Regions from separate parts of the Paenibacillus sp. SEL3 genome, predicted to be linked through region 3. Evidence: riboswitches for the same ligand, from Rfam matches in the RefSeq annotation. Region 3 holds a riboswitch; each other region holds the start of a gene.
The links. Region 3 has a riboswitch for cobalamin ahead of cobJ (precorrin-3B C(17)-methyltransferase). Riboswitches for the same ligand answer to the same signal wherever they lie in the genome.

Region 1 (3,282 bases), 250 kb from region 3:
TGCATTTTGCTCCCGTGGCAGATGCGTCATGGGTGAGTGTTGCGCAGCCATTTTATTTTGGTAAGCCAGAGTTTAGCATTATGGCAGTTTGTACGATGATTATCGTCAATATTGTCAGCATGGTCGAGTCTACGGGTGTTTATCTGGCAGTAGGCAAGGCGATTGATCAAAAGGTAGAGCAAAAGCAGATCGTCAATGGACTCCGTTCGGAAGGACTTGCGATTATGCTTGGGGGTATTTTTAACGCGTTTCCTTATACAGCCTTCTCGCAAAATGTGGGTCTGATCTCGCTCACACGCGTCAAATCGCGGAACGTTATTTTTGCTGCGGGCGGTATCATGGTTGTTCTCGGTTTGCTGCCTAAGCTGGCTGCTTTAACGACAGTGATTCCTAACGCTGTGCTGGGCGGGGCGATGATCGTCATGTTTGGCTCGGTCGCTGCATCAGGCATGTCTATTTTGTCAGAAGTGGATCTGCGAAAGGAAAGCAATCTGCTGATCGCAGCATGCAGTATTGCTGTGGGCCTAGGTTCTGCCGTTCTGCCACAAATGTTCGACCAGCTGCCGAGCTTTGCCAAAATGTTGTTGCAAAATGGTATTGTTTCGGGCTCGATTACAGCGATTGTCTTGAACATCGTTTTGACGAGAAAACAAGGGGAATCGGTCAAAAGCGTGACGGTTCAGGAGGTTCCACAGAAGGTTTGATGATTAGAAATAAATAAAGATAGCCGGAGAGAGGACGTATGCCTCTTTTCCGGCTGTTTGGCATGGGGTTATCCAGATAGTAGATCCCCTTGCTGTCTGGGGATATATAGATAAACTGCGGAATGAAATGGGTAGCTCTAATTTGGTGCGTTTTCCAGTTTACTTACTAGAAGAATTTGCTAGAGCAGCGGGCGATATCATGGTATAATTTACCTTATGGATTTTGAATAGTGGTGGATGTTTTCGGACCACGGTGCAGCTTCCCGAAAGGGGGTGAAGCCGATGGTCAACCTTGTGTCGTGCTACGATGTGTTGCGTTGGATGGTTACGTTACTAAGCCTGGCGTTTAGTATTCGTAAACTTTATCGCTGGCTACGTCGAAAATTTCGGAACAAGCGAAAACCCACCGCGTAATTAGGTTGGCCCCTAACGGTGGGTTTCGTTTGCATTGACATTTAGTTATGCAGCGCGCCGTGGTGGTGATCCACAGCCTTTCAAGTCCTAAGAGTCTTTGCCGTTGGCGCGGCGAAGACTCTTTTTAGTATACGGACACGGTGGTTTACTCTATACCTAATTTTAACACTTCAATTGCGTGCACGCAATTGGAGGTTATGTCTTGTTTCTACCTTATCGTTCAAATTTAAATTATTGTGCAGCCTTTATTGACAAGCCTGTGACAACAAAATAAGATCGTAATGAAAAGAAATAAAGGAAGAAAACAGGTGTGAGCCGGACAACTCTATGTATGGGGTTTCGTAGAGACGATGTACATAGTTGTTGAGCATGTTCACTTAAAAGGGAAGTTCGGTTGATTCCGACACGGGCCCGCCACTGTATACAGGCATCAGCAGGATACTGCTGGAGCTTTCAGAACAGCCACTGGAATTGTGAAGAACCGGGAAGGCCTGAAAGATACGCCTGGAGTCAGGAGACCTGCCTGTTTTGACATCACTGTCAGACCCACGGGATGCTGGGGAGGTGGTTAGGCGTGCTGCATACGGAATGTCTGAAACCGATCTGATCCCTTCTATGTTTTTGGAGTTGGCTTCGAGGTGAGTTCTGACATTTTATATTGAAGGCATTTCTGACTGCTAATTAAGTGGTCTGGAATGCTTTTTTCGCGTTTTGCGTTAGGTTTATGCGATTTTACAAGATAGAGGGGGATTCATCGAATGATAAGCAGTCGTAGTAGGCGTTCATGGTTGATATGTACAGGGGTGATGCTGCTGCTGGCAGTTATGGCTCTTTCGGGATGTGCCAGCAATAGGACGTCGGATAGCTCCGGCAAGGGTGAAAACGCGTCAGCACAACAAACAGCGACAGATAAAAAGCTGGTAATGGCGTATACATGGAAACCGTCAGGCGTTGACCCGCATGGAGATAATAGCTGGGATGTGATGCGATCCGGTGCAGGTGAGACACTGGTACGTTTGAATGAAAAGCTGGAGCCTGTGGCTTGGCTGGCAAAGGAGTGGAAGCAGGATAGCCCTACAGTTTGGACGTTCAGCTTGCAGGATAAAGTCACTTTTCATAATGGAAAAAGTATGGATGCAGCAAGTGTAAAAGCGTCTTTGTTACGCTCTATTGAGAAAAGCCATCTGGCGAAGGATTTACTGAATGTGAAGTCCATTGATGTAAGCGGCCCGCTGGCCTTGAAGATCACGACAAACCAGCCGAATGCGGCGTTGGTGTCTAATCTAGCTGATCCATCGACGATTGTACTGGATGTGGCATCGATGAAAGATGAACAGAGTTACCCAGCGATGACAGGCGCCTTTAAAGTCAAAGCGTTCAACAAGGACCAATCCTTGGTCGTAGAGCGTTATGACGGATATTGGGGCGAGAAGGCACGATTAGCTGAAGCGACGATGAAGTTCATTACGGACGGGAATTCGCGCCTGATGGCGCTGCAATCCGGCGAGGTGGACGTAGCGACGGATATTCCGGTTGATAACGCAGAGGTACTGAAAAAGAACGACAAGTTACAAGTACTGTCAGCTCCGTCCTTGCGCACCCATATGATCGTGTACAATATGGAATCGCCAGTATTCAAGGATGCGGCGAACCGTAAGGTGGTGGACAGCCTGATTCCACGCGCATCGATTGTGAGCGCCGTCATGAGGGGCTTCGGTACGGAGGCAAGCAGCCCGTTCCCGAGCATTCTTCCCTTCGGTAAAGTTGAGCGTAAAGCGCTGGACGGAACGGCAGAGCAACTGTTGACGAAGGATGGCTGGCAGAAGGACGCCCAAGGGACATGGACTAAGCAAGGCAAGCCGTTCGAGGTTACGCTGCTGACTTTCCCTCAGCGTCCGGAGCTCTCTGTTATGGCTGAGGTCATCCAAAGCCAATTGCTGAAAGAGGGAATCCAGGTCAAGATTCGCAAGGTGGAAAATATCGACGAGGCGTTGACCAAAAACGATTGGGACTTTGCTATGTACAGTATGCTTACTGCTCATACAGGAGAGCCGCAATATTTTATGGACATGTTTTATTCTTCGAAAAGCGAAGCCAATGTAAGCCGTTATAGTTCCAAACCGCTAGAGAGTATTCTGAACAGCTTGAAGCTGGCGAAGGATAC
Region 2 (3,282 bases), 2.0 Mb from region 3:
GCCGCTCCTACCGAAGCCCCCGAGGATACCCCCAGTGTATACGGATCAGCCAAAGGATTACGCAGCACACCCTGAAATCCGGCTCCCGCCAGCGCCAGCGCTGCTCCTACCAACATTCCCAGTAACACTCGTGGCAATCTGACCTTCAAAATAATCTGCTCTGAGGATGTATTCCAATCCGGTGTAAACGTATCGCCTAACCACGGTAGGTGGTTAACCAGAATGCCCGTGATTTGGCTGACCGGAAGCTTGGCCGAGCCGATGCCAAGACAGAGCAGCAGCGTCAGCAACAGCAGGACAAGACCTGTCCCTCCAAAGCCGATCAGTTTACGGTTCATTTGAAAATTTCAGGATACACGCCCTTGGCCACTTCCTTGAGACCTTCCGTTACGCGTGGACCCGGACGACTGATCAAATTATCATCCACGGCAAATACCCGGTTGTGGCGAACAGCCGATATTTGATCCCATCCACTGCGAGCTTTAATGATATCACCGAGCGTCTGGCCCGTTTTGTCGTCCTTGACACTTTTGCTGTACAAAATCACGTCAGGGTTCGCAGCAATAATATTTTCCTCACTGATTTGGTACCACCCCTTCTGCGTGGCACCTACATTTTCGCCGCCCGCCAACGTAATCAGCTCGTCCATAAACTCGCCTTTACCCACTGTCCAGCCTGGTGAAAACTCGACGTATACCCGCAGCTTCTGCCCTTTACCGATATTTTTAATTCCTTCTTTTACTTCTGCTACATCTGCTCTCATCTTGTCAGTCACCGCTCTTGCTTCTCTCTGATGATCGGTGATTTTCCCATACAATTCGATGTTAGCCATGACATCTTCCACTGTCTTCGGTTCCGTTTTAAAAATCATAATTCCCATGTCGCGCAGCTTGGTCGTAGCCTGTTCACTAAGTGATATCCCTGCAAAAACGACTTCCGGGTTCGCAGCAATGATCGCCTCTTCGTTCGGTTTCATAATACCGCCCACTTTAGGCTTTTTCGTAGCTGCTTCCGGGTAATCAGAGTAGTCGGAGACGCCGACAATTTCCTTATCCAGCCCAATGGCGAACAACGCCTCGGTTTCTGCCGGGGAGACGGAAACGATTTTATCCGGCGCTTTTTTGAATGTAAATTCCTGTCCTGTTGCATCTTTAACTGTGAGCGGGTAAACCGTTTTGCCCGGAGGCTCTTGTGCGTTTACTGCCTGTCCCGGCTGCTGTGAAGAAGCCTGACCCTCTTTATTTTCTGCATTTTTTCCATTAGCGCCACATGCACTCAGCACAACTGCCAAAATCAGAGCCAATAGACCTGTTGTCCACACCTTTATTTTTTTTCCTGCCATGATTTGCACCCCTTCATAAATAAATCGTTAAGAGCGTTACTTGAACATCATCAGATATCTTCTAAATCTAGCCTTCTTTTCCTATCAAAAACCCCCGCATCCTCATATCAGGACACAGGGGTCACGTTAGCGCAGATCGTGCGCAGGCGGCAGCTTCTTTCCGCATGGACAGTCACTGCGAACACGTCATCCTTTCCTCGAAGGATTATGGTGACAGGCGGACGGGCAGGTATCCTGACTTATGGTAAAATACATGTCCTGAAATTCTTTCATATGCTTAGTAACATATAAAGAGGACTAACGGGCATGTTTCCATTTACAGTGGCGGGACCGCGCCGGATTCACACCGACTTCCCTTTTAACAGCGCAGGGAGGGAAACCATAGTTTCATCACGCTGCGCCGACCTCGTCTGCTGGATATTTGATGTAGTGGTAGTCAAGCCGTTCTTTTACTTGATGATTATAGGTTAAAATGAGGCGGCTTACAACCCAAACAGCCTCTTTATCCGCTGGTGTCTAACCTAATGAGGAAGCATTTCCGCTATGTAATTGTGCGGTCCTGCCAGCCTCAATTGAATCCTTAATGCTTCTCCCGGCTTCGGATTCAGACTCCAAAAATCATGGCCCGGTATCAGCATGCAAGCTAGCTGACGAATTACGCCACCATGCGTAACGACCAAAACAGAGGGCGACGTAGCAGTCAAATCCATGGGTTGAACTTCCATAGCAACACGCCATTCATACAGAGAGTCAAGAAATTTGCGCAGACGATTTACAAAATCTGTCCAAGACTCTCCACCAGGTGGGGTGATCCGTTGCGGCTCATCAATCCAAGCCCGATACAACGACACATCCTTGAGCATGTCATACGTTTTTCCATCCCACTCGCCAAAATGAAGCTCTCGCAGACATGGTTCCATCATAGGAGGCATAGTAGATAGGGAACGCCCAGACGTCAACTCTGATTCCGGCACAATGATCTGCAAGGTCTGGCGACATCGCATTAAGTCGCTGCAATAGATTCGAGCAAAGGACTGACCTTGCAATTTTTCCTGCAAAGGCTTTAATTCCTGCTCTGCCCCCGGTAGCAAACCTAAGTCGGAGTGTCCCAGATATCGACGTTCCTTGTTCCATAAGGTTGTGCCGTGACGAACTAACACGAGCTCCATATCCCAATGCAGATCTTCTTTAGCATCATACGGCACCTTATCCTCCTGTGAGTTCGGTCTTTGTGCGTATTCTACTGTCCTTTTTGCTGCTATATCTTGTTTCAAGAAATGTCACTTCCTGCTCGATCATTATTCAGCGTGTCACTCCTCACCCTCACCGCACCCATCCCAAGGCAAAACAACCTGCGGCTCCTAACAAACACAATCCTACAAACATACTGGACACGGCGAACATCAGCTGGATCGTATGCCGTATATCTTTCGACTCTAGCGGTCGTATCCAATCCCCCATGTATGCACGAAAGGAGCGCACGCCATGATACACATTATATCCTCCAAGACGAATCCCCAATGCACCAGCAACAGCCGATTCCGGGAAGCCACTGTTCGGACTTGGGTGCAGACGAGCGTCTCGCTTGACTGTGCGCCAGCTTCTTGCAGCATCTCGTTTGTACATCCACGCCGCTATCACAAGCATTGCCGCTGTCAGGCGTGCTGGAATGTAGTTAGCCACATCATCTAGACGTGCTGAAGCCCAGCCTAAATGCAGATACTCTTCATTTTTGTACCCAACCATGGAATCGAGCGTATTCACAGCACGATAAGCCAGCGCCAAGGGTGCTCCCCCGATCAAGGCATAAAAAAGCGGGGAAATAATCGCGTCCACGATATTTTCAGCGACCGTTTCAACCGTACCGCGTACAATCTCAGGCTTATCAAGTTGCTGCGTATCCCGCCCGACTATCATGCCCAGCTCCCGCCGTGCCACAG
Region 3 (3,282 bases):
CAATCTTCCAACATTGCAGCGCGGGGCTACAAGACGGTCAATGGACTCAAAAAGCGTGGCTTTACGCCAGCAGTACGAGACGAGGACGGAAGTTTGATCGGATTGACAGGAGCTTTCGCCCCATACGATCTGAAGGGGAAGGAAGTGCTGTTGCAACTGCATGGCGATCCAGCCCCACGGTTGGTAAAATGGCTGGACGAGCAGGGGGCAGTGACCCGCCAGGTACTTCCTTATAAGCATATCCCACCTGAGGAAGCAAAATTGCAGGCGTTACTAGAGGATGTTATCCATCGTAATGTTGATGCTGTTACGTTCACAAGTGGTCCGCAAATTCGATTTTTGGCCCAATATGCCAGAGAGCAAAACCGAATTGAAGATTTGCTGGAAGCTTTTCGTGAAGATGTCATTGCTGTATCGGTAGGCAAAGTGACCGCACAGTCCATTGTGGAAGAAGGGATTGAACGAATCGTGTTCCCAACTGAAGAACGCATGGGCGCGATGATGGTGGAGCTGGGCAAATATTTTGAACATCGTGATTCGGCGCATGGCTACGGTCTGAAGAGTGTGAACGGTCATTTGAAATGAGTTAGAAAATGATAGTGCTGTAAGCAGAAAATGAACTTATATTTACTAATCCAGAGTAAAATAAAGATAAGGGCCTACGAGGTCTTTATCTTTTTTTGTTGGACATGCATCGATAAAGTTTTTTGTTATAGCGAAAATATTTGTCTAATATAATGAATAAGTTTCGATGCATGATACTTGAGGACAGGAGCTGAGACGTTAATGAATTCTATTTGCGTATTTGCCGGGTCCAGACCTGGACATTCATCGGTATATGTTGAGGCGGCAGGCAAGCTGGGGGAAGCCATGGCTCGCCATCATATCCGTCTGATCTATGGTGGCTCTAGCAGGGGGTTGATGGGAGAGGTGGCGGATGGACTGCTGGCGGGTGACGGTCAGGTCACCGGTATTATGCCCACCCTGTTATTCGATGCAGAGATCGTACATCGGGGAGTTACCGAGTTTATTGAGGTAGCAAGCATGCATGAGCGTAAAGCGGCAATGAGCGAGATGGCCGATGCTTTTATTGCCCTTCCGGGTGGTTTGGGAACCTTTGAGGAGCTGTTCGAGGTATTGTGCTGGGCGCAAATTGGCATTCATCGCAAGCCTATTGGGCTGCTGAATGTAAATGGATATTTTGACCCGTTGATAGAAATGGTACGTCATAGCGTTCAGGAAGGGTTTACCGGAGCTGATCATCCAGCGCTACTGAGTATCTCTGCGGACCCGGACGAATTGCTACATATGTTAAAAAAGAAAGCAGAGAACTTAAAATAAAGCGTTTTTCGTGCTTGCACAACTGATTGAGGCAAGGTTATGATAAGACCCATAATCAAATAGCGGACAGACAAGGTGCCTTTGCGGTTGAGCAAAGGGTAACAGGGAATCGGGTGCAAATCCCGAGCGGTCCCGCCACTGTAAGGAAGAGGATTTTTTTAATTGGTCACTCGTGAAAAACGGGGAAGACGAAAGAATCCGTTGATGCCAAGCCAGGAGACCTACCTTGATCTGTATGCACCGTTAACCTTCGCGGAGAGGATGGGTGTACGAAATCAGGAAATCAGGCACACGTTGCTTTTTCCATGTTGGCTAGAGGTTTGCGTGGATATGAACGTGCAGCAGCGTTTGAAGCGTAAACAGACAGATGGAAAACAACGGCAGGCTGGAGGAAGACAAATCGTGTCTTCTTACGCTGTTTGTTCGTCTGATGAGAGATACGTACATAGAAACCCCATCCGGGTAGGATGGGGCTTTTTTGAGTTACAGGATGTCCAAAAATCATTGGAATAGATAGCATAGCTGCCCTGAAAAGGATGAATAGGAGGAGCCCGATGAGCCCATTAGGAAAATTGTTGGTGATTGGATTTGGACCAGGAGATATGGAACATATCACAAAACGGGCGCTGGATGCGCTGGCCGAAAGTGAGGTCATTATCGGCTACAATACCTATGTTGATTTGATCCGTCCGTTGTTGAACGGACAGGAGATTGTACGTACAGGGATGACAGAGGAAGTGAGCCGTGCGCAGGAGGCGGTTCGCCAAGCAGAGATGGGCAAGAAGGTAGCCGTCATTTCCAGTGGAGATGCAGGAGTCTATGGCATGGCAGGGCTGGTGTACGAAGTGCTGATGCAAAAAGGCTGGCGACGCGAGGACGGAGTTGAAGTAGAAGTCGTGCCGGGGATCTCGGCTATTCAGTCCTGTGCATCACTGTTGGGGGCGCCAGTTATGCATGATGCGTGCACAATTAGTCTGAGTGATCATCTGACCCCATGGGAAACGATTGTGAAGCGCGTAGAAGCAGCGGCTTCGGCCGATTTTGTGATTGCATTATATAATCCGCGCAGTGGCCGGCGTACCCGCCAGATTGTGGAGACGCAGTCCATTTTGCTGCGTTACCGCGATCCGCAAACTCCGGTTGGGCTGGTGAAGAGTGCTTATCGTGAACGTCAGCAAGTTATTGTAACGACGCTGGAAGATATGCTGAACCACGACATCGGGATGCTGACGACTGTAATCATCGGCAATTCCTCGACGACGGTGTATGACGGCTTGATCGTGACTCCGCGCGGATATCAGCGCAAATACACGCTGGATGCGACCGAGCAGGCGCTCAAGCCGCATCAGCGTCTCCGCACGGAAGCGGAGCCGTGGTCGCTGGGAGCGCAAGAGGGTACACCGCAGGCAGGAGCAGCCCCGACTACGCCCGCTGGACCCTCCGCGAGCGGCGCTGCGGTTGCGACGCAGGCACGCCCGCAAGCGATGGCTGCTGTGCAGGCAACAACTGCTGTGCAAACCGGCACGGCCCCGGCATCGCTGGCGGCAGAGGCGCTAAGCCGCCTCGCTGTCGGCGGCAAGCTGCCTGGCGAAGCCAACGCTCGCTGGAGCGGGCAAGCGCCTACCGCCAAGAGCACCGCCGGAACGTCGGCGGTGGCCGGAGCAGGGGCCGCGGCCGGGATGGCGACAGGCGGCTTTGGCAAGCCTGCGCTGTTTGAGGTGGGTGTTTCCCCGGGTGTGGGAAACAAGAAATTCACCGCTCGCCAGATGGCGCTGCTCGCCGAGGTAGCGGGTGATGATGGCGAGCTGGAATACACGCCGGATCATCAGATCGTGCTGCGCGTGCCGTGTGCAGACCCCGAGGAACTGGTCGGGCGGCTGCGGGATGAACGATTCATTGTCATGCCGGTTGGCGATGTGTTTAAGGTAAAGGCGTGCGACT

Region 1: another riboswitch for cobalamin. It lies ahead of ACYCS5_RS13900 (ABC transporter substrate-binding protein); the one in region 3 lies ahead of cobJ (precorrin-3B C(17)-methyltransferase).
Region 2: another riboswitch for cobalamin. It lies ahead of ACYCS5_RS21735 (ABC transporter substrate-binding protein); the one in region 3 lies ahead of cobJ (precorrin-3B C(17)-methyltransferase).

What each region holds. Positions count from the first base shown of each region.
Region 1 is NZ_CM137725.1:3,002,610-3,005,891, reverse strand. It holds gene ACYCS5_RS13905 (nucleobase:cation symporter-2 family protein) at 1-704, shown strand, start outside; cobalamin riboswitch at 1,462-1,659, shown strand; gene ACYCS5_RS13900 (ABC transporter substrate-binding protein) at 1,877-3,282, shown strand, end outside.
Region 2 is NZ_CM137725.1:4,716,080-4,719,361, reverse strand. It holds gene ACYCS5_RS21740 (FecCD family ABC transporter permease) at 1-338, opposite strand, end outside; gene ACYCS5_RS21735 (ABC transporter substrate-binding protein) at 335-1,342, opposite strand; cobalamin riboswitch at 1,550-1,741, opposite strand; gene ACYCS5_RS21730 (histidine phosphatase family protein) at 1,864-2,616, opposite strand; gene cbiB (adenosylcobinamide-phosphate synthase CbiB) at 2,666-3,282, opposite strand, start outside.
Region 3 is NZ_CM137725.1:2,751,757-2,755,038, reverse strand. It holds gene ACYCS5_RS12760 (uroporphyrinogen-III synthase) at 1-585, shown strand, start outside; gene ACYCS5_RS12755 (LOG family protein) at 787-1,341, shown strand; cobalamin riboswitch at 1,399-1,584, shown strand; gene cobJ (precorrin-3B C(17)-methyltransferase) at 1,896-3,282, shown strand, end outside.